3 regions of the Arthrobacter sp. sptzw32 genome follow, and region 1 is predicted to be linked to each of the others. Evidence: riboswitches for the same ligand, from Rfam matches in the RefSeq annotation. Region 1 holds a riboswitch; each other region holds the start of a gene.
What was found. A riboswitch is a leader RNA that binds a small molecule or an ion and turns the genes downstream of it on or off. The one in region 1 is predicted to bind thiamine pyrophosphate.
Positions count from the first base shown of each region.

Region 2: it holds a riboswitch for thiamine pyrophosphate, as region 1 does, so the genes downstream of both, thiD (bifunctional hydroxymethylpyrimidine kinase/phosphomethylpyrimidine kinase) here and AC5RVN_RS01690 (FAD-dependent oxidoreductase) in region 1, are expected to answer to the same signal.
Region 3: it holds a riboswitch for thiamine pyrophosphate, as region 1 does, so the genes downstream of both, AC5RVN_RS09195 (ECF transporter S component) here and AC5RVN_RS01690 (FAD-dependent oxidoreductase) in region 1, are expected to answer to the same signal.

Region 1 covers NZ_JBNHEZ010000001.1:346,505-353,624, reverse strand. The annotation lists gene AC5RVN_RS01705 (4a-hydroxytetrahydrobiopterin dehydratase) at 1-27, opposite strand, end outside; gene AC5RVN_RS01700 (thiazole synthase) at 76-885, opposite strand; gene thiS (sulfur carrier protein ThiS) at 890-1,126, opposite strand; gene AC5RVN_RS01690 (FAD-dependent oxidoreductase) at 1,123-2,463, opposite strand; TPP riboswitch at 2,456-2,574, opposite strand; gene thiE (thiamine phosphate synthase) at 2,602-3,339, shown strand; gene AC5RVN_RS01680 (RNB domain-containing ribonuclease) at 3,443-4,930, shown strand; gene AC5RVN_RS01675 (DEAD/DEAH box helicase) at 5,224-6,942, shown strand; gene AC5RVN_RS01670 (DNA-methyltransferase) at 6,951-7,120, shown strand, end outside.
Region 2 covers NZ_JBNHEZ010000002.1:34,125-41,244, forward strand. The annotation lists gene AC5RVN_RS03630 (Rne/Rng family ribonuclease) at 1-2,295, shown strand, start outside; TPP riboswitch at 2,507-2,604, shown strand; gene thiD (bifunctional hydroxymethylpyrimidine kinase/phosphomethylpyrimidine kinase) at 2,612-4,135, shown strand; gene rplU (50S ribosomal protein L21) at 4,399-4,707, shown strand; gene rpmA (50S ribosomal protein L27) at 4,767-5,030, shown strand; gene obgE (GTPase ObgE) at 5,147-6,736, shown strand; gene proB (glutamate 5-kinase) at 6,726-7,120, shown strand, end outside.
Region 3 covers NZ_JBNHEZ010000004.1:54,282-61,401, reverse strand. The annotation lists gene AC5RVN_RS09215 (UDP-N-acetylglucosamine 1-carboxyvinyltransferase) at 1-906, opposite strand, end outside; gene AC5RVN_RS09210 (glycoside hydrolase family 25 domain-containing protein) at 1,085-1,912, shown strand; gene AC5RVN_RS09205 (energy-coupling factor transporter transmembrane component T family protein) at 1,984-2,784, opposite strand; gene AC5RVN_RS09200 (ABC transporter ATP-binding protein) at 2,781-4,331, opposite strand; gene AC5RVN_RS09195 (ECF transporter S component) at 4,331-4,954, opposite strand; TPP riboswitch at 5,009-5,149, opposite strand; gene AC5RVN_RS09190 (heme-degrading domain-containing protein) at 5,222-5,764, shown strand; gene AC5RVN_RS09185 (hypothetical protein) at 5,856-6,065, shown strand; gene AC5RVN_RS09180 (DUF4383 domain-containing protein) at 6,188-6,649, shown strand; gene AC5RVN_RS09175 (iron-containing redox enzyme family protein) at 6,726-7,120, shown strand, end outside.

The DNA of each region.
Region 1 (7,120 bases):
GGGAGAAAGAACGTCCTTGCCGGCCATAGCTGCTCCTTGCCTGGTGGCCGGCGCCCGCAGCACCAGGGGGGAGGCCTACAGGAACTCGGCCCGGCCCTCCATGGCCGAGGACGCCAGTGCATGTTCGCGGCGCGGTATCCTGCCGGCCGCTTGTGCCAGCCTACCGGCGATCACTGCGTGTTTGAAGGCTTCCCCCATCAGGGCAGGATTCTGTGCCCGGGTCACGGCCGTGGCCAGCAGGACGGCGTCGCAGCCCAGTTCCATGGCCAGGGCTGCGTCCGAGGCAGTGCCGATGCCGGCGTCCAGAACCACCGGCACTGAGGCGCGGGAGACGATCAGCTCGATATTGTGCGGGTTTAGGATGCCCAGTCCCGTGCCGATCGGTGCCCCCAGCGGCATCACGGCAGTGGCCCCGAGGTTCTCGAGCCGCAGGGCAAGGACAGGGTCGTCGTTGGTGTACGCAAAAACCTTGAATCCCCTGTTGACGAGCTGCTCCGTGGCGTCCACCAGTTCGACGGCGTCCGGCAGCAGGGTCTGTTCGTCGGCAATGACTTCCAGTTTCACCCAATCTGTTTCCAGCGCCTCACGGGCCAGTTCGGCGGTCAGCACGGCGTCCCGGGCAGTAAAGCAGCCGGCGGTGTTGGGCAGTACGCGGATGCCGTGGTCCATGAGCAGCTGGAATAGTGAACCCGTTTCCGCGGTGGAGTACCGCCGCATGGCCACGGTGGTCAGGGCGGTTCCGGAGGCCAGGAGGGCCGCTCCCAGGCCGTCAAGGCTGGGGGCACCGCCGGTGCCCATGATGAGCCGGGAGGTCAGCGCGACACCGTCGATCACCAGCGGATCGTCCTGGCCGGTTGAGCTTGAGGTGGTGATGGTTTCGGTCATGGTGTCAGCCTCCCTGTACGGCCGTGACGAGCTCGACTTCGTCGCCGTCCGCGAGCGCGATGGCGGACCACTGGCTGCGCGGCACTACCTCCGAGTTGTGCGCGACAGCCACGCCAAGCTTCCGGCCGTCGGTGGCCTGGCCGGTGGCAGCGAGGGGGCGTCCGGTGACCTCGCTGACGAGCGCGCTTATGGAGGCGCCCTCGGGTACAAGGTGCCGGGTTCCGTTCAAGGTGATGTTCATGCTGTTTCCTTTTGGCGTAAGCGGTTGGTGGACGGGTAGCCGGAGCGGGAGAAACGGCCAGGGTTGAAGGCCGCCCACCGCGGGTCCGGCCCGCCGTCCAAAAGGTCCCGGCAGACGGCGGCAGCCGCCGGAGCCAGCAGGACTCCGTGGCGGAAGAAGCCGGTGGCAATGATGAGCCCGGCGACATAACGGGCGTCCCGGCCGGCCGGCCCGGACGCCGCGGGTACCCGCCCGAGCAGCGGTGCGTTGTCCGGCGTTCCGGGGCGGGCCCGGGCGGTGGCTTCCAGCAGTTCAAGTTCGGCGACGGCGGGGACCAGCACCAGCGCGTCCCGGAGCAGCTGGTATACGCCGCCGGCGGAAACGGCATCAGCGGCCGAGGGGGCATCCTCGCGCTGGGTTGCCCCGACCACCACTGTGCCGTCCCGGCGCGGGACGATGTAGACCGGGACGCCGTGCACCAGCCCGCGGACGGTGGACGTGACCAGGGGTTGCACATGCTTGGGAACGGCAAGGCGCAGGATGTCCCCGTAGACGGGCCGCAGCGGCAGATGCAGATTGCCGGGCAGTGCTTCCAGCGCTGCCGCGTGCAGCCCGTTCGCCACCACCGTTTCGGCGGCCAACACGGCACCCCCGCCTGCCAGGCGTACCCCGGCGACCCTTCCGTTCTGCCACAGCAGCCCGGCCGCGCGGGCAGGGACTGCATAACCGTCGACGGCGCCGGCTGCTGCGGTGCCGTGCCCTGCGGCGCGGCCCCTGCTCCCGCCTCCGTTACCCGCACGCCCGCCGGCCAGGGCGGCCTGCAGGCAGGCCACCAGCAGCCGCGGATCCACCTGGTGGTCCGCCGGGGTGTCCAGTGCACAGGAAATCCCGGGACTGAGCAGCGGCTCCCGCTGCCGCGCTGCCCGGACGGTGAGCGGTTCAACGGAGAGGCCGTTCGCCTGCTGGACTGTGCGCAGGTCCATCAGGGCGCGGCGGTCCCCGGCGTCGGCTCCCACGGCGAGGGTCGGCGTCGTAATGTATCCCGGATCTGTCCCTGAAGCTGCAGCGAGGCCGGCGGCGAAAGCCGGCCAGCGTACGGAGGCCTCCAGCATGAATTCCAGGAGGTCCTCCTCCTGGTAGTGCAGCTCGCTCACCGGAGCCAGCATTCCTGCGGCAGCCCAGCTCGCCCCCGACCCCGGCGCGTCGTCGATGACCACCACTGCGCGGCCGGAGCGCTGCGCCTCCCACGCGATGCTGTGGCCGATGACTCCGCCGCCGATGACGGCGACGTCGGCGTGGACGATGTTGTCCGCCCGCCCGGACTGGGCGTTGAGAGAGCTGCCTGAAGGTGCGCCCATGTGTCTCCTTCCCTACGCCGGCATTAACCGGATCAGGTCAAGCGGTCGGCTCTGACGCCCTCTCAGCCCGGCGCTTTGTGACAGCTGCCGCGGGCTCCCGCAGTACGAGGCCAGTGTAGAGGAACTAGGCTTTGGTCCATGAATGTGTCCCACGCCCCTGCCGCCGGCACTGACGTCCTTGGCAGCGCGAAGATCAGCAACGGCCTTCACGCTGCCCGCCTTTATCTCTGCACCGATGCGCGCACGGACCGCGGGGATTTCGGGGATTTCGTTGATGCCGCTTTTTCCGGTGGCGTGGACATCATCCAGCTCAGGGACAAGAACATCGAGGCAGCCGAGGAGCTCGAACTGCTGGCCGTCCTCAAGGAAGCGGCAGAGCGGCACGGCCGGCTTTGGGCCGTCAATGACAGGGCGGATATCGCCGTATTGTCCGGTGCCCCGGTGTTCCATATCGGCCAAAAGGATCTGCCCCTCGAGGCTGCGCGGACCCTGCTCAACGGCAATGCCGCCATTGGCCTCTCCAGCCACAGCCCGGCGCAGGTGGACGCCGCCCTGGCTGCAGCCTCGGCTCCGGCAGGCTTGGATTACTTCTGTGTAGGCCCGGTTTGGGCTACCCCCACCAAACCGGGACGGGCCGCGGTAGGGCTCGACCTGGTGAAGTACGCCGCAGAAGCTGCGCGGACGGCCGGCCTGGAAGGGCAGTCCGACGACGGCCTCCCCTGGTTCGCGATTGGGGGCATTGACCATGGCAACGTGGAGCAGGTGGTGGCTGCAGGCGCGCGCAGGATCGTGGTGGTCCGCGCCATTACGGAAGCTTCCGATCCGGCAGCGGCCGCCGCTGCGCTACTCGCGGCGCTGGACGCCCGGAAGCCCTGACTTCGGGCGCCCGAGCGACGGCGTCCGCGGCGGGATCAGCAACGTGGGGTGATCCGGGCCCGGCACCTGCATTATGGCCGGGATTCGGGCTAGGCTGATTTTCGTGTCACACCATCGGCTGGCTCCCAACGTCCACGAGCACAACAACGCGCTCGAGGCGGCCCTGAGCGCCCTGCGGACCGAGCTGGAGTTGCCGGGCGCCTACCCGGAGGACGCGGTGGCTGACGCAAAGGCGGCCGTCGAGTCCCTGCAGCTCCCCAGCCATGACCTCACCGGCATCGAATTCATCACCATCGATCCGGCGTCGTCGACGGACCTGGACCAGGCCCTGTTCATCGAGCCGGACGGCGACGGCTACCACGTGCTGTATGCCATTGCGGATGTGCCCGCCTTCGTGGCCCCCGGCGGGCCCCTGGACGCGGAAACGCGCCGGCGCGGCCAGACGTTCTATGCCCCCGATGGGCGGATCCCCTTGCATCCGGAGGTCATCAGCGAACAGGCCGGAAGCCTCCTCCCCGGCCAGGACTGCTCCGCGTTCGTCTGGGACTTCCGCCTGGACAGCGCCGCCGGGGTGCAGTCCGTAGCGGTAAAGCGGGCCCGGATGCGCAGCCGCGCGAAGCTCAGCTACAAGGGCGTGCAGGCCGAGCTCGACGCCGGCACCGCGGCCCCGGTGCTGCTGCTCCTTAGGGAGGTGGGGCTCAAGCGCGTGGAGCTGGAGCGGGCCCGCGGCGGTGCCAGCCTGAACATGCCGGAACAGGAGATCGTCCAGCTTCCCGACGGCGGCTACCGGATTGCCGCCGCTCCCCAGCTTCCGGTGGAGGACTGGAACGCACAGATATCCCTCATGACCGGAATGGCTGCGGCCCAGCTCATGCTGGCGGGGAAGGTGGGCATCCTGCGCACCATGCCTTCCCCGGACGAGCGCTCCCTGAATCACTTCCGGCTGCAGACCGAGGCCCTGGGCAAGCCCTGGGACGGCGAAGTCAGCTACGGCGAATACCTGCGGAGCCTGGACCCGACGGAACCCCGCCAGCTGGCCATCATGCACTCCGCCGGCATGCTGTTCCGGGGCGCCGCCTACACGGCCTTTGACGGGTCCGTCCCGGAGGACGCGGTGCAATCGGCCATCGGCGCCGCCTATGCGCACACCACCGCCCCGCTGCGCCGGCTGGTGGACCGCTTTGTGCTGGTGATTTGCGAGGCTTTGAGCAGCGGCGGCGAAGTGCCGGGATGGGCGAGGGAGGCCCTTCCGTCCCTGCCCGAGATCATGGCCGGCTCCGACCAGCTGGCATCCCGGATGGAGCGCACGGCCCTGGATACCGTGGAGGCGGCCCTGCTGGTCAACCACGTGGGGCAGGAATTTGATGCCATTGTCATCTCCGGGTCCAAACCGCAAAAAGAGAACGGCAGGAACGGCAACGGCAACGGGAAGAACGGCCATGGCAACGGCGGTTCGGGGATCGTCCAGATCGCAGATCCGGCGGTGACTGCCCGCTGCGCCGGCGAACTGGAGTCCGGCACCAAGGTCCGGGTCCGCCTGGTCTCCTCCGATATCGCCACGCGGGAAGTCCATTTCGAGCTCGTCGAGTAGCGGCGGCACGGCCCGCAACTACGGCCCCTGGCGGCCAAAGCCGGGAATCGGGCTGTTGCGGCTAGACTGAAGAAGTAGAAATGGATGCCCGGTCGTTGATTTCCTTGAAACCAACAAGCCCGCCCCTACGCGATCTTGAGATACACCCGTTGGTCACCAGTGCCAGCAATTAGATAGCCCGCGATCGGCTTCCACTGGAATTGCGTGTGCGCCCGAGCGTGCTCCGGAACAGCCTTGCGGCCGGCCCGTTGAGCAGGCAGCGCCATTGCCCAAATGAATAAGGAAACTCCCCAGTGAGTGAATTGCATACCCACCAGCTTCTGACCGACGAGACCGGCACCGAAGTTATCGAGCCCGAAGAAACCATCATCTCGGACGAGTTGCCCCACGAGATCGAGGAAAAGTCCTTCGCGGACTATAACGTCCGCGCTGACATCGTTGAATCCCTGGCCGACGCGGGAATCACCCACCCGTTCCCCATCCAGGCCATGACCCTGCCGGTTGCCCTGTCCGGCCACGACATCATCGGCCAGGCCAAGACCGGTACCGGCAAGACCCTGGGTTTCGGCATCCCCGCCCTTCAGCGCGTGGTGGGCCAGGACGACCCCGGCTATGAGAAGCTGGCCGTTCCCGGCGCGCCCCAGGCCCTGGTGATCGTGCCTACCCGTGAACTCGCCGTGCAGGTGGCCAACGACCTGCAAACAGCGTCCCGGAAACGCAACGCCCGCATCGCCACCATCTATGGCGGCCGTGCCTACGAGCCCCAGGTGGAGGCCTTGACGAAGGGCGTGGAGATCGTGGTGGGCACACCCGGCCGCCTCATCGACCTCTACAAGCAGAAGCACCTGAGCCTGAAGAACGTCAAGATCGTCATCCTGGACGAAGCTGACGAGATGCTCGACCTCGGCTTCCTGCCCGACGTCGAAACGCTCATTGCCGGGACCCCCGCTGTCCGCCAGACCCTGCTCTTCTCCGCCACCATGCCCGGCCCGGTCATCGCCATGGCCCGCCGCTACATGACCCAGCCCACCCACATCCGCGCCGCAGATCCGGACGACGAGGGCCTGACCAAGCGCGATATCCGGCAGCTGATCTACCGTGCCCACAGCATGGACAAGACCGAAGTGGTGGCCCGCATCCTGCAGGCCCGCGGCCGCGGCCGCACCATTATCTTCACGAAGACTAAACGGACCGCGGCCAAGGTGGCGGAGGAACTCGTGGACCGCGGCTTTGCCGCCGCTGCCATCCACGGCGACCTGGGCCAGGGCGCCCGCGAACAGGCACTGCGTGCCTTCCGCAACAACAAGGTGGACGTCCTGGTGGCCACCGACGTCGCCGCCCGCGGCATCGACGTGGACGACGTCACCCACGTGATCAACTACCAGTGCGTGGAAGACGAAAAAATCTACCTGCACCGCGTCGGCCGCACCGGCCGCGCGGGCAACAAGGGCACCGCCGTGACCTTCGTCGACTGGGACGACATGCCGCGCTGGGGCCTCATCAACAAGGCCCTGGGCCTCAGCGTGCCCGAGCCCGTCGAAACCTACTCCTCCTCCCCGCACCTCTACGAAGACCTGGACATCCCCGAGGGCACCAAGGGCCGCCTGCCCCGTGACAAGCGCACCCTTGCCGGGGTGGATGCAGAGGTCCTTGAGGACCTGGGGGAAACCGGCAAGAAGAACAACAGCCGCGGCACCCGTGACGGCGGCCCGTCCCGTGAGCGCGACGGGCGGGACCGCACCAGCCGCGGCCGTGACAGCAGGGGCGGAACCCGCGACGGCGGACGCACCGGCGGTGACTCCGCAGCCCGCACGGGCGAGCGCCGCCGTCGTACCTCCGATGCAGCTGCAGCCCCCGCTGCCGCCGGCGACGCACCCGCCGCTGCCCCGGCTGCAACCGAGGGCGAGCAGCCCTCGCGCGCCCGCCGTTCCCGCACGCGTACCCGCCGGCGCAACGGCGAGGTAGTGGCCGGCAGCGACACCGCGGCACAGCATGGCAGCACCGAGGCCTAATCCCCTTCATGACTGACACTGTCTGGGCGCCGGACGGCAGCAGCCTGGTGGTACACGCGGACAACGCGGAGTTCCTCCCCTCGCTGCCGGACGGCGCCTTCACACTGATATACGTGGATCCGCCGTTCAACACCGGCCGCCCGCAGCAGCGCCAGCAGACCACCATGGTGGCTAACGC
Region 2 (7,120 bases), on a different contig from region 1:
CGCGTCACCAGCGTCAAGGGATCCACCCGGCTGGAGGCGAAGAAGCAGCGCCGGCGCGAGTCGCGTGACACCGGCCGCCGCCGCACCGTCATTACCGAGGCCGAATTCCTTGCCCGCCGCGAGTCTGTCGACCGGCAGATGATTGTGCGCCAGCGCGACGACAGAATCCAGATCGCCGTCCTCGAAGACGGCGTCCTGGCCGAGCATTTTGTGTCGAAGACCCAGCAGGATTCCCTGATCGGCAACGTCTACCTCGGCAAGGTCCAGAACGTGCTGCCTTCCATGGAAGCCGCCTTCGTGGACATCGGGCGCGGCCGGAACGCCGTCCTTTACGCCGGTGAGGTGAACTGGGAAGCCGTCAACCTCGAGGGCAAGCAGCGCCGTATCGAAAATGCGCTCAAGTCCGGTGATACCGTGCTGGTCCAGGTGACCAAGGACCCCGTGGGACACAAGGGCGCACGCCTGACCAGCCAGATCTCACTCCCCGGCCGCTACCTGGTGTTCGTGCCCGGCGGTTCCATGACCGGCATCTCGCGCAAACTGCCCGACGTAGAACGCAACCGCCTCAAGCGCATCCTCAAGGACCGGCTCCCGGAGCAGGCGGGCGTCATTGTCCGCACCGCCGCCGAGGGAGCGTCCGAGGAAGAGCTGACACACGACATCAACCGCCTGCGCGCGCAGTGGGAAGGCATCGAAAGCCAGTCGAAGTCCACCAAGATCCTTGCTCCTGAGCTGCTGTACGGCGAACCGGACCTCACCATCAAGGTGGTCCGTGACGTCTTCAACGAAGACTTCTCCAAGCTGATCGTTTCGGGCGAGGAAGCCTGGGACACCATCGAGGCGTACGTCACCTATGTGGCGCCGGACCTGGTGGGACGCCTCGAAAAGTGGACCAAGGACCAGGACATCTTCGCTGCCTGGCGCATTGACGAGCAGATCCACAAGGCGCTGGAGCGGAAGGTCTTCCTCCCGTCCGGCGGTTCGCTGGTGATCGACCGCACCGAAGCCATGACCGTGGTGGACGTCAACACCGGCAAGTTCACCGGCAGCGGCGGCAACCTCGAAGAGACGGTGACCAAAAACAACCTCGAGGCTGCTGAGGAAGTGGTCCGCCAGCTCCGCCTCCGCGACATCGGCGGCATCATCGTCATCGACTTCATCGACATGGTCCTTGAATCCAACCGCGACCTCGTTCTGCGCCGCATGGTGGAATGCCTGGGACGCGACCGCACCAAGCACCAGGTTGCCGAAGTGACCTCCCTTGGCCTGGTGCAGATGACGCGAAAGCGGATGGGCACCGGACTCCTGGAAGTCTTCGGCGAGCAGTGCGAAGCGTGCGCCGGCCGCGGCGTCGTCACCCATGACGACCCCGTTGAGCACCGGCGGGCCAACATCGTGGCCGCCGAACACCACGTCCAGCGGACCGACAGCCGGCCGGAACCCCGCAGCGAAGGCCACCGCAATGACGCCCCGCGCATCGACAGCAGCCAGGCCGGCGTGCGTCCGGACCGGAAGCGGCGGCGGGGCCGTGGCGGCCAGCAGCCCGAGGTTGCCCCCGCGCCTGCCGTGCCCGTCCACACAGTCCAGCCCGACCCCTCTGACGCTGAGCGGCACGCGAAGGCGGAAGCCACCCGGCTGGCCCTTGCCAACATCGCCGCCGCCGCGCATGCAGCCCACTTGCACGACGACGAAGTGGCCGCAGCCAGGCAGGCTGCCGCGGACCATTCCGCGCCCGCCCCTGCCCCGGCTCCCGCAGTGGAAACAAACCGCGACGACGATGCGCGCCCGGCCGCCGTGCTGACCTTCGGCGGCGAGAAGGTGGTGCTGCCGTTCGTTGACCATGCTGAGGAGCAGCCGCAGAAGCCCGCACTGACCCTGGACCGGCTTGCCGAAGCGTTCGCCCACCTGGGCCAGCCGGCGCCCGCACAAGCGGAGCCTGAGCAGACCGAACCGGAGCAGAAACCGGCGGAGCGCGTGGAGCCGGTACAGCCGGCCCGCGTGCCTGCTGCAGCCGCTGCCGGGGAACCGGCGAAGGACTACACGGACCACACGCTGGAGCAGTCCCGGCAACGGCGCCCGCGGCGCAACCGCAGTGCCAGCCGTGCCCAGGGAGCAGCCAACGAAACCTCCGTGCAGCATCACGAAAGCGTGACGGCAGCCAGCACAGGGCATACCCACGAGGCAAAGGCTCCGGCGCCGGCCGGTGACGGCGGTGCCGGCCTTGAAAAAGCGTCAACAAAGCCCGCAGAGGCGCCCATCATCCTGGGCGTAGGCGTACCGGCCTCGGAGCTCTAGCCGGAGCGCTCACGGGCACGTACCGGCGCGTTTCAACAAGTCCCCGTTCAGTGGACAAAACCCCAGGAATTTCCAGGGGATTTGTCCACTGGGCGGGGACTTTTGCGTGCAGGGCCCGCAGGGCGGGATGCGGAGCTGCGCGCCATCAGCGTGCGGCTTCGGGTCGCAATGTGTCACCTTCAGCCTGGGGCGGGCAAAAAAGCTAGGCTGGGGAACCGACACGGGGTGCCGCGCAGAGAGCCGGCTGAGATTCAGACCCGTTGAACCTGTCCGGTTAGCACCGGCGAAGGGATGTCCTTTGTCTACGACTCTTGTAATGCCCGCAGCCACCCCTGGACCCGCCACTGCGGCGCCGGCATTGCCGGGCCGGCAGGTACCCAGGGTCCTGTCCATCGCCGGCTCGGATCCTTCCGGCGGTGCCGGTATCCAGGCGGATTTGAAAAGCATCGCGGCCCTCGGGGGGTACGGGATGGCAGCCATCACTGCCCTCACAGCCCAGAACACGCACGGAGTAAGGTCCGTTCACGTGCCCCCTGCAGCATTCCTGGCAGAGCAACTCGACGCCATCAGCGACGACATCACCATCGACGCCGTGAAAATCGGAATGCTCGGCAACGCCGACGTCATTGGAACGGTGGCGCAGTGGCTGCAGAAGGTGCGGCCCGCCGTCGTGGTCCTGGACCCAGTGATGGTTGCCACCAGCGGCGACCGGCTCCTGCACGAGTCTGCCGAAACGGTCCTGCGCGAACTCCTGCCGCTGGCACACCTCATCACCCCCAACCTCGCGGAGCTCGCCATGCTTGTGGGCGGGCAGTTGCAGGACAGCTGGGCCGGTGCGCTGGACCAGGGCCGCGCCCTCGCAGCCGCCAGCGGCGCAACCGTACTGGTCAAGGGCGGCCACCTGGACGGCAACGAGTGCCCGGACGCGCTGGTCAACACCCGGGGCCTGCTGTCCCATGAAGTGGTGGAGGTGCCAGGGGAGCGGCTTGCAACGACGAACAGCCACGGCACAGGCTGTTCGTTGTCCTCTGCAATGGCCACCGCCCAGGCGCGGCTGGGGGACTGGGAAGCGTCACTCCGGGAAGCCAAGCCGTGGCTCGCCGGCGCCCTCAAGGCCTCGGGAACCCTGGAGGTGGGGACAGGCAACGGGCCCGTGCATCATTTCCACCACCTGCAGCCGGTGCCGGCGGAAGGCAGCTTCGCGGCGCAGCTGCGGCGTGAGGCGCAGCCGGACCTGGAGGATATCTATGCCCTCGGCTTCATCCGCGACCTGGCTACGGGCAGCCTTCAGGAGCACCAGTTTGAGTACTACCTCGCGCAGGATGCCCTCTACCTCAACGGCTATTCACGGGTTCTGGCAAGGGCGAGTTCGCTGGCGCCCACCGAGGCGGAGCAACTGTTTTGGGCTGCTTCGGCCGGGCAGTGCCTGGAGGTCGAGTCGGAGCTTCACCGCTCCTGGCTGGGCGCGCGCTCGGTCCTGCCCCGGCTCGGCCCCGTCACCAAGTCCTACGTTGACCACCTGACGGCGGCCTCGGCGTCGGGCAGTTATGCGGTCCTCGCGGCGGCAGTCCTGCCCTGCTTCTGGCTGTACGCCGAGGTAGGCGCCACGCTCCACGCCCAGTTTGTTGCCGCCGGTGAACCTTCCGCGCACCCTTACGCGGAGTGGCTGCGCACCTATGCCGACGAAGACTTCGCCGCCGCCACCCGCAGGGCCATTGCCATAGTGGATGAAGCGGGACGCAGGGCCTCCGCTGCCGAGTGGGCCGCCATGATCACGGCATTCAAGCAGTCCTGCCGCCTGGAAGTGGACTTCTTCGACGCGCCGCGCCTCCATGCCTGACACCGTGGCCGCGGCCTTGCCGGTAGTATGGTGGGGCACGGTCCCGAGGCCGGGATTCAGCAGTGGTACTTATCACAGCCAGCCCGCCGGAACCAGCCTCATTTGCGGCCGAAGCCAAAATTAGCGTATTCTGGATCTTCGGTGCTTACGCCAACACTTGGGTTATGACCCCACGGCGTTGAGGCACAGCGAGAAACCAGGCTTTTATTGGCCGGTTCCGCACGCAAATTTTGTAATAAACGTCGAGAGAAGTGAGTTCCCAAGTGGTGTACGCGATTGTCCGCGCAGGCGGCCGCCAAGAGAAGGTTTCCGTTGGAGACTTCGTTACCCTTAACCGCGTCGCCGGTGGAGCTGGCAGCACTATCCAGCTGCCCGCACTGCTCCTGGTTGATGGTGACAAGGTCACCACCGCCGCTGCTGACCTGGCCAAGGTAACTGTTACGGCTGAGATCCTGAACGACCTCCGTGGTCCGAAGATTGTGATCCAGAAGTTCAAGAACAAGACCGGTTACAAGAAGCGCCAGGGTCACCGCCAGGAACTGACCAAGGTCAAGATCACTGGTATCCAGTAACCTTCGTTACTGTTCAGGTTTTTCAGCAGATCCCCAGAATTTAGAGGCAGGCATTTCAAATGGCACATAAAAAGGGCGCGAGCTCCACTCGCAACGGTCGTGATTCCAACGCTCAGTACCTCGGCGTGAAGCGCTTCGGCGGCCAAGTCGTCTCCGCAGGCGAGATCATCGTCCGCCAGCGTGGCACCCACTTCCACCCGGGCGCCGGCGTTGGCCGTGGCGGCGACGACACCCTGTTCGCACTGACCCCGGGAGCCGTTGAATTCGGCACCCGCCGCGGTCGTCGCGTCGTCAACATCGTTGCTGCTGCAGCTGCAGAGTAACAAACAGTTCTGAAGCGGTGGAGCGGGCCAGTTGGCCCGCTCCACTGTTCTTTTAACCGCATTACAATCGTCTTGGCGCCCCGCGGCGTCCAGGAAACAGCATTGAGGAGAACCACGTGGCCAGCTTTGTAGACCGGGTAGTACTGCACGTATCCGGCGGTGCCGGCGGTCACGGATGCGTCTCCGTCCACCGCGAAAAGTTCAAGCCGCTTGGCGGTCCCGACGGCGGCAACGGCGGCAATGGCGGCGACGTGATCCTTCGCGTTGACCACCAGACCACTACCCTCCTTGACTACCACCACGCACCCCACCGCCACGCCACCAACGGTGGCCCGGGCATGGGTGACTGGCGTGGCGGCAAGAACGGCGAAACCCTGATACTCCCCGTCCCTGACGGCACCGTGGTCAAATCCAAGGACGGCACGGTTCTCGCGGACCTCGTTGGTGAAGGCGCCGAATACGTAGCCGCAGCAGGGGGCATCGGCGGCCTCGGCAACGCCGCGCTCTCATCACAAAAGCGCAAAGCTCCCGGGTTCGCCCTGCTCGGTATCGAGGGCGAGTCCAGCGACATCGTCCTGGAGCTTAAGTCGATCGCCGATATCGCCCTGGTGGGCTTCCCGTCCGCCGGCAAGTCCAGCCTCATCGCCGCCATGTCCGCCGCCCGGCCTAAAATTGCTGACTATCCTTTCACCACGCTGGTTCCCAACCTCGGCGTGGTCCAGGCCGGTGACGTGCGCTTCACCATCGCCGACGTTCCTGGCCTCATCGAAGGCGCCAGTGAAGGCAGGGGACTGGGCCACCACTTCCTGCGCCATGTTGAGCGCTGCGCCGCACTGGTCCACGTCCTTGACTGTGGCACCCTCGAGTCGGACCGGGACCCACTCGCCGACCTCGCGATCATTGAGGCCGAACTGGAAAAGTACGCCGTGGACATGAGCTACGCCGGGCAGGACGGGGAAGTTGTTCCGCTGAATCACCGCCCCCGCCTGGTGGCGTTGAACAAAGTGGACCTGCCCGACGGCAAGGACATGGCCGAGTTCGTCCGCCCGGAACTCGAATCCCGCGGCTACCAGGTGTTCGAGGTGTCGGCCACCAGCCATGAGGGCCTCCGCCAGCTCGGCTTCGCCATGGCCGGCATCGTTAAAGCTGCCCGCGAGGCAGTGGCCGCCGCGCCGCCCAAGGTCCAGCCGGCCGTGTTGCGGCCCCGGGCCGTGAATGAATCCGGATTCAGGATCCGCCGCGAGGAAAAGGGCCTGGAGCCGCTGTTCCGCGTCCTGGGAGAGAAGCCGGAGCGCTGGGTCAAGCAGACGGACTTCACCAACGAGGAAGCCATCGGCTACCTGGCCGACCGGCTGGCCAAGCTCGGTGTGGAGACGGAGTTGTTCAAGCAGGGCGCCAAGCCCGGCGACACCGTGGTGATCGGCGGGGACGACGGCGTCGTCTTCGACTGGGAACCCACCATGATGGCGGGCGCGGAACTCCTGGCCTCTCCCCGCGGCACCGACATCCGTTTTGCCGACATCGGTGACCGTCCCACGCGCGGCCAGAAGCGCGAAGAGCAGCAGGAACGCAAGGATGCCAAGGCCGCCGCCCGCGCCGAGCTGGAAGCGGAACGCAAGGCCGGCATCTGGACCGAGTCCGTCAGCAGCCGCAGGGTGGCCAAGCCCCTCAAGGAGAGTGGACTGGACGCAGGCGATGAGTTCTAAGGCCGGGGCTGCGGAACCGCTCACCCGGTCCGTAGACAGGAGCGTCCTTGCGAACGCCGGCCGCGTTGTGGTCAAGGTGGGCTCGTCGTCACTGACAAGCATCAAGGGCGGCATCTCCGAGGAGTCCCTGACGGCCTTGGCGGACGCCCTGGCCGCCAAGCGGAATGCGGGGACCGAGATCATCCTCGTCTCCTCCGGCGCCATTGCCGCCGGCCTGGCTCCGCTGGGCCTTGCCAAGCGTCCCCGCGATCTCGCCACGCAGCAGGCAGCGGCGAGTGTTGGGCAGGGCCTGCTGATGGCCCGCTATACCCAGGCCTTCGGTGCACACGGTGTCACCGTCAGCCAGGTCCTGCTCACCGCCGAGGACCTGATGCGGCGCAGCCA
Region 3 (7,120 bases), on a different contig from region 1:
ATACTCAATCTCCGCATCGATCATGGGACGTCCCGTGATCTTCAAAGTTGTGGTGCCGACGCCGTGGATGGTCACGCCCAGCATCTGGAGGTAGAAGCAGAGGTCCTGCACCATATAGTTGGGGCTGGCGTTGCGGATCACGGTTGTTCCCTCGCGGTGCGCCGCTGCCATGATGGCGTTCTCGGTGACAGTATCGCCGCGCTCCGTCAGCACAAAGGAACGGTCCCGGCTGTCGGCTTCGGGGGCCTGCACGGAATAGAACCCTGCGGTAGCTTCCACTGTCAGCCCGAACTGGCGCAGTGCCTGCATGTGCGGTTCAACTGTGCGCGTGCCAAGGTCGCAGCCGCCCGCATAGGGGAGCCGGTACTGCGAGGATTCATCCAGCAGCGGCCCCAGGAGCATGATGACGCTGCGGGTGCGGCGGGCGGCCTCAACGTCCATGGCCTCCAGGTCAAGGACGGCAGGCCTGCGGAGCTGGAGATCGGAGTCGTTGAGCCAGGTGCACTCGACTCCGATGCTGCTGAGCACCTCAACGATGCGGTTCACTTCCTCAATGCGCGCGAGGCGGCGAAGAACAGTGGTCCCCCTGTTAATGAGGCTTGCGCACAGCAGGGCGACGCCGGCATTCTTGCTGCTGTTGACGTCCACGGCGCCGGACAGCGTCTGGCCGCCTTCGACCCGAAGGTGCGTCATCTGCGGTTTTCCCACGTTGACGATGCTCCGGCCGAAGATTGCCTCCAGCCGCTGGATCATTTTCAGGCTCAGGTTTTGCTTGCCCTGTTCCATCCGTGCGATGGCACTTTGGCTTGTTCCAAGCTCGGCTGCCAGCTGGCCCTGCGTCCAGCCTTTCTCGCCCCGGGCATCCCGGAGCATGGCGGCAACGTGTTCAGTAGTTTCCTGCGTCATGCCGAAAAATATATCATGAATGAGTTACCGAGGGCCTATTTAGTAGCCAGCCGCGGCCTCTGGGAGAGCGTTTACCCACTACATGCGATAGAAGTCCGCTCCAACGGTTGTTGACCTTGCCCGCCTAACCGGAGGAAACTGGAGAAGTCCTCTTCCTTCGAAGGCGGCGAAGGTGACAATGAACCGGACCCAGGGAACTGAAGCGGCACTAGGGCTGGCGGCTCTGCTGTTCGCTGTCCTGCTGTTGCTTCCGGCCTGGCCCGCCTCCGCGGCTCCCTCCCCCGGGGAAAGCACGCAGTCGACGCTGGGCAACGATATCTCCTGGCCACAATGCGGCAAGCCTTTCCCGGTTGGCCAGGCTTTTGCCATCGTTGGCGTGAACAACGGTCTGGCGAACAACACAAACCCATGCCTTGAAGAGCAACTGGAGTGGGCGGCAGCCTCATCCGGCATCACGCCCCAGCCAAAGGTGTCCCTTTACGTCAACACCGCCAACCCTGGAAGCAGCGGCTCGTGGTGGCCAACCAGCAACGAGTACCCCATCGGATCCGCCGTCCATAACCCCTATGGCTCCTGCGAAGACAAGGACTACGGGAAGGCGTGCGCGTACATGTACGGCTACGCGAAGGCGTTCGACGACGCCTACATCCGCGGCATTACCAACCCCTCCGACTACTTCTGGTGGCTTGACGTGGAAACCGAAAACAGCTGGTCCGCCACGGACAAGGATGCGAACCGCGCTGTGCTGGAGGGCATGGCGGATTTCTTCCACAGCATCAACGTCAAGGGAGTCGGAATCTATTCCACCGGCCTCCAATGGGGCCGGATTGCGGGGACCGTCAGCAGCTCGAGCAGCCTTTACTACCTGCCCGGCTGGCTGGCCGGTGCGCGGACGCTGACCGGCGCCAAAGCCAATTGCTCAGATCCGCCGTTGACCGCCGGCGGCCACGTGGTCATAACCCAGTTCGTGTCGCGTAAATTCGACTACAACCACTCCTGCGTCTGACCTTGCGCCCTGCAGTCAGCCTCCTGCGGGCGGCCCGAACGTTTGATGTGTAGGACAGCAGGGCAGACCACTCAGCTCCCCAGCCACACCATGTTCCACGTGCCCGCCCAGACGGCCGCAGCAAAGGCCGCGCCGGCCATCAGCACGCCTCCACCGAGCACGCACAGGTCCAGCCCGCTGTAGGTGGATTCCCGCGCCCACGTCCGCCGCCCGCCGCCGAAACCACGCGCCTCCATGGTCACGGCCAGCCTTGAGGCACGGCGGATGGCCTGAACCAGGAGACCGAAGCTCTGCCCCATCGTGGCCTTTACCCGCTGCAGGGCACTGCCGCGGGAACCTACGCCCCGGGCCCGCCGGGCCATGCCGATGGTCTGCCATTCCTCCGCCATCAGCCCCACCAGGCGCATGGCGGCCAAAGTCCCCAGCACGAACCGGTGCGGGAGGCGTGCTTTTTGCGCCAGCGCATCGGCCAGGTCCGTGGGGTCAGTGCAGCTCATCAACAGCACCGCCGGGAGCGCGATTGCCAGGCCACGCAGCATAAACCCGACCCCCAGCTCCAGCGACCCCTCGCTCATGGTCCAGATGCCGACGTCGATCAGCGTTTTTCCGCTGTCCACCGCCAGGATGGAGGTACTCCAGCCGCCTACGGCTGCGGCAAGGATCAGCGGCCACCCCCGCTGCCACAGCAGCGTCAGGGTGAGGCCCGCCAATGGGAACAGCAGGAACTCGAACGCCAGCGCCACGGAAGCGGAAACCCAGTCAATGGACAGTGCAAGGACGGCGGTGATCAGGAAGACGGCCGCGAACTTGCTCAGCGGGTTGGCCCGGGTCAGCAGCGCACTGTTGCCGCGCAGGTTCAGCTCCTGTCTCATCGCACTACCGGCTCTGCTGCCAGGCGCAGTTCCGTTCCACCCAGCGCCGCCGTGAACTCAGCATCGTGGGTCACGGATACCACGGCTGTGCCGGCGTCCAGGAGTTCAGAGAGGAACGATGCCAGCTCAGCCCACGTGTTGGCGTCCTGCCCGAAGGTGGGTTCGTCCAGGATCAGGACCTGCGGATGCGCGGCCAGGACCGTTGCTACGGAAAGCCGACGCTTCTCGCCGCCCGAAAGTGTGTAGGGGTTCGCATCAACCAGTTCGGTGAGCCGAAGCCGCTCCAGCAGCTCATCCACCCGCTCTTCCCCGTGCCCGAGGTGGCGCGGACCAAAGCGCAGTTCGTCCAGCACGTTCCCGGTCACGAACTGGTGCTCAGGTTCCTGGAAAACGGTGCCCATGCGTTCAATCAGCTGCTCCGCCTTCCACTTGTACGGGTCGATTCCCGCCCCACGGCTAAGCGCCAGGGTGGCCGAAACTTTCCCGGCAACGGGCTCCAGCAGCCCGGCGAGGGTCAGCGCAAGGGTGGACTTTCCTGCGCCGTTGGGTCCGGTGATGGCCAGCGCCCGCCCTGCCCGGACCTGCGCCGAGATGCCTTGCCGGACCGGTACTGGCGGCAGTTTGCGCAAGCCCTTGCGGCGGGCACGTTCACGGGATACGGCCAGGTTTTCGGCGGCAAGCAGCAGGTCCCCGGAGCCGGGAGCCGGATCCGCCGTGCGTGGGCGGGTGGCCGGAACATACCCGGGCACCCAGACCCCGGCCGCAATGAGCATGCTCCGGGCTTCGCCGAGAACCTGGTCCGGAGGCCCGTCCAGGAGCACCCCCGGGTCGGTCGAAGAACCGGGCTGCAGCACCACAATGCGGTCCACCAGGTCCTTCCAGACGGAGACGCGGTGCTCCACCACCACCAGGGTTGCTCCGGTTTTGTCGAGACAGCGCCCGACGGCGTCGCGCACCTCCACCACCCCGGCGGGATCCAGGTTGGCTGTCGGCTCGTCGAGGAGAAGCAGCCCCGGCCGCATCGCAAGGATGCCGGCCAGGGCCAGCCGCTGTTTCTGGCCGCCTGACAGTGCAGACGTTGGATGGTCCAGCGGCAGGTGGGACAGCCCGACGTCGTCCAAAGCCTCGTGCACCCGGGTCCAGATACGGTCCCGGGGCACAGCAAGGTTCTCGGCACCGAAGGCCACGTCGTCCCCCACCCGTGACAGGACCACCTGTGTCTCCGGGTCCTGCTGCATCAACCCGGCACGGCCGCGCTGATCGCGGGGGGAGGCGCCGTCGACCAGCAGCGAACCCGACTCGTCGGAGTCGCCGGCCTCGCCGTCGTCGTTCGCATCCCCCAGCACCCCCGCCAACGCATGGAGGAGCGTGGACTTGCCGGCTCCGGACGGGCCAAGCAGGAGCACGCGCTCCCCTGGCCGGATGTCCAGGTCAAGGGCACGGACAGCAGGCCTGGAACGCCCGGCATGCCGCCAGCCCCAGCCGCGCGCGGTGACGGCAGCCGGGCGCGCCGCCACGGACGCGCCGTGGACGGAAGGCGCTGCCATCAGGAGAAAACCGGCTCCGTGGCTGCCTTCCGCGAGGCAAAGGAGCTCAGGACACCGGTCCTGGCCAGGCCGCGGGTGGCGATCCATGACAGCGCCCCGGCGATGACGGCACCGGAGATCGCGGTGAAGATAATGTACGCAAGCTTGTCGCCGCCCGAGTAGGCAATGTTCCAGCCCCAGGGAGCAAAGGAGTCATTGAGGCCGCAGAACAGCCCGGCAGCAGCACCGGCGAGGAGGGACGCCGGCAGGTTGAACTTCCGGTACACGAAAATCGCGAAAATGATTTCCGCACCCAGGCCCTGGACGAAGCCGGAGAACAGCACCGAGGCACCGTACTGCGAACCCATCAGCAGTTCACCGGTGGCTGCCACGGTTTCGCAGAACAGGGCGGCGCCCGGTTTGCGGATGATCAGCATGCCCAGCACCGCCGGGATCATCCAGCCGCCGGCGATCAGTCCGGTAAGCGGCGGGTAAAGGGCGTTCATCGGCGCAGACACTGCTGCGGCACCCTGGGACCACGCCCAGAAAATGACGCCGCCTGCGATGGCGATCAACGCCGCCACCACGATGTCCACAACGCGCCAGGACCTGCTGGTGGTCTTCTTGATTGCTGTAGTTGCCATGCGATCCTCCTGAGGAACAGGAGGGGAAAGAACCGCAGCGGCAAACCACTGCGGAGCTTCGAGAACTCGACTCCCTTGCGCCGGTACTAACCGGATCAGGTTCGAGGGTCTGCGGCTGTCCGCACTCTCAGCGCCCACCTGCGGCTCCTGGCTTGGCCAGTGATGCCCGACGGCGGCGCTCCCCTGTCGTTGAATGATTCTGTGAGTAAATAATTGCCCTTGTGGGCGGGGTCCAGTTTACACCGGAGGAAGGGTAGATTGTGGGCCATGACCGCCAATTCACCGCATGTGACTGAGTTCGATCCGGATTCGGATGCCGTCCAGCCGGAGGGATCGCTGCAGGCCCTTATCGCCCGAATAGAGGGCGAAATCCGGGAGCTCCAGTTTCCAGGCTTCTCCATGGACGACGCACTGAACCTGGGGCTGCTGCTTGTGGAGTTGGGGAAGGAGGGCCAGTTCCCCATCGCGATAGACATCACCAAGGGTGAGCAGGTCCTGTTCCATGTCGCCCTGGCGGGGGCCACCCCGGACAACGAGCACTGGATCCGCGCCAAACAGAGAACGGCGGCCCGGTACGAGGTGCCCTCCCTGCTGGTGGGGCTGCGCGCCCGGACCCGCGGCGGACGGATCGAAGACCAGGGCTGGTTTGATCAGCGCCGGTATGCGGCACATGGCGGCTCCTTCCCGGTATATGTCGCCGGAGTGGGAGCGGTGGCTACGGTCACTGTTTCAGGGCTTCCCCAGGTGCAGGACCATGACCTGGTGGTACAGGCGCTGCGCGAGATCCTCAGCTCCATGCGAACGGACTGACGCGGGTTCCCAACCAGGGCGATGGACTCCCCTTGGATGCCGGGAGTACATTCGAGACGGGTGGCGGAAGTTCCAAACAGGAGGGGGCGCCATGCTCGGTAATACAGCCGAAAACCAGGTGCGGGCAGCGGTGGACAAGGCCGAGGAAGAAATGATTTACATCGGCCCCGACCACCCCTACTATCCTTTGCTGGCTGAACTGGTATCCGCCGTCGGAAACGCCTGGCAGCAGGGGTATGAGCACGGCCGCCGCGGCGGGCACCAGCCAAACCCCTACGTGTGGATCGTCCCGGAAGGGTGAGCCCGCCGGCTGCGCGGACGCTGCCGGCAGTGGCCGGCGGGCAGCAGCACCGGCAGGCGCACTTAGCTTTTATTAGTAACCATGCTTACTATGTTGTCTCCAGGCTTTTGAGGAGACAGGTCATGACAGTCAGCACCCGGGCCACCGGCGCGAGGACGGGCCTGCAGAAGGCTGCCTTCGTAACCGGCGCCCTCTTCCTGCTGGTGGGTGTCCTGGGGTTTGTCCCCGGGATCACCAGCAACTACGACTCCCTGGGCATGGCCGGACAGGGCTCCGGAGCCCTGCTGTTGAACCTCTTCCAGGTGTCGGTCCTTCACAATATCGTGCACCTTGCCTTCGGGGCGGCCGGACTGCTGCTGGCCCGGACCCACCAGAAGGCACGAAGCTTCCTGATCTACGGGGGCGTCGTGTACCTGGTTCTCTGGCTTTACGGCTTCCTGGTGGGGGACGAAACTCCCGCCAACTTTGTCCCACTCAACGGCGCCGACAACTGGCTCCACCTGGCCCTGAGTTCGACCATGATCATTCTCGCCATCCTGCTGGCCCCCCGAACCACCCCGCGGCGCAGCCGCGGCGCAACCTGAACGACCGCCCTGACCGAAACCGCCACCGTCGACGGCCAAGCACCCGGCAGCACCGCTGCCGCCCTAAGGAGCAATCATGAAGATCCCTGAACCCCGAGGTCCCATCAGCACCGCCCTGTTCCGGGTCCTGGCAGCAACAGCCGGGGCCGGTGACAGCTCCCCCGCCGTTGAGGAACTGCGCCGGCTGGTGGTGACACAGCTGGGCACGGCCACCGACATCATCGGCGACGACGACGTCCAGCTGGCACTTTTCTCCCTCTACGAGCTGCACTACTCCGGCCTTGAAGGTGTCAGTGATGAGTGGGAGTGGGAGCCGGGCCTCATCCAGGTCCGCCGCCTGCTCGAAAGGCCTTTCGAAGAGGCGCTCCGGGCAGCCGCCCAGTCGGCAGCCGGGGAGCTGGACCTCCCCCCTGCCGCGGAAATGACCAGCGACGCCGTGGCCGACGTCCTCTTCGGCCTGGCCGCCACGGA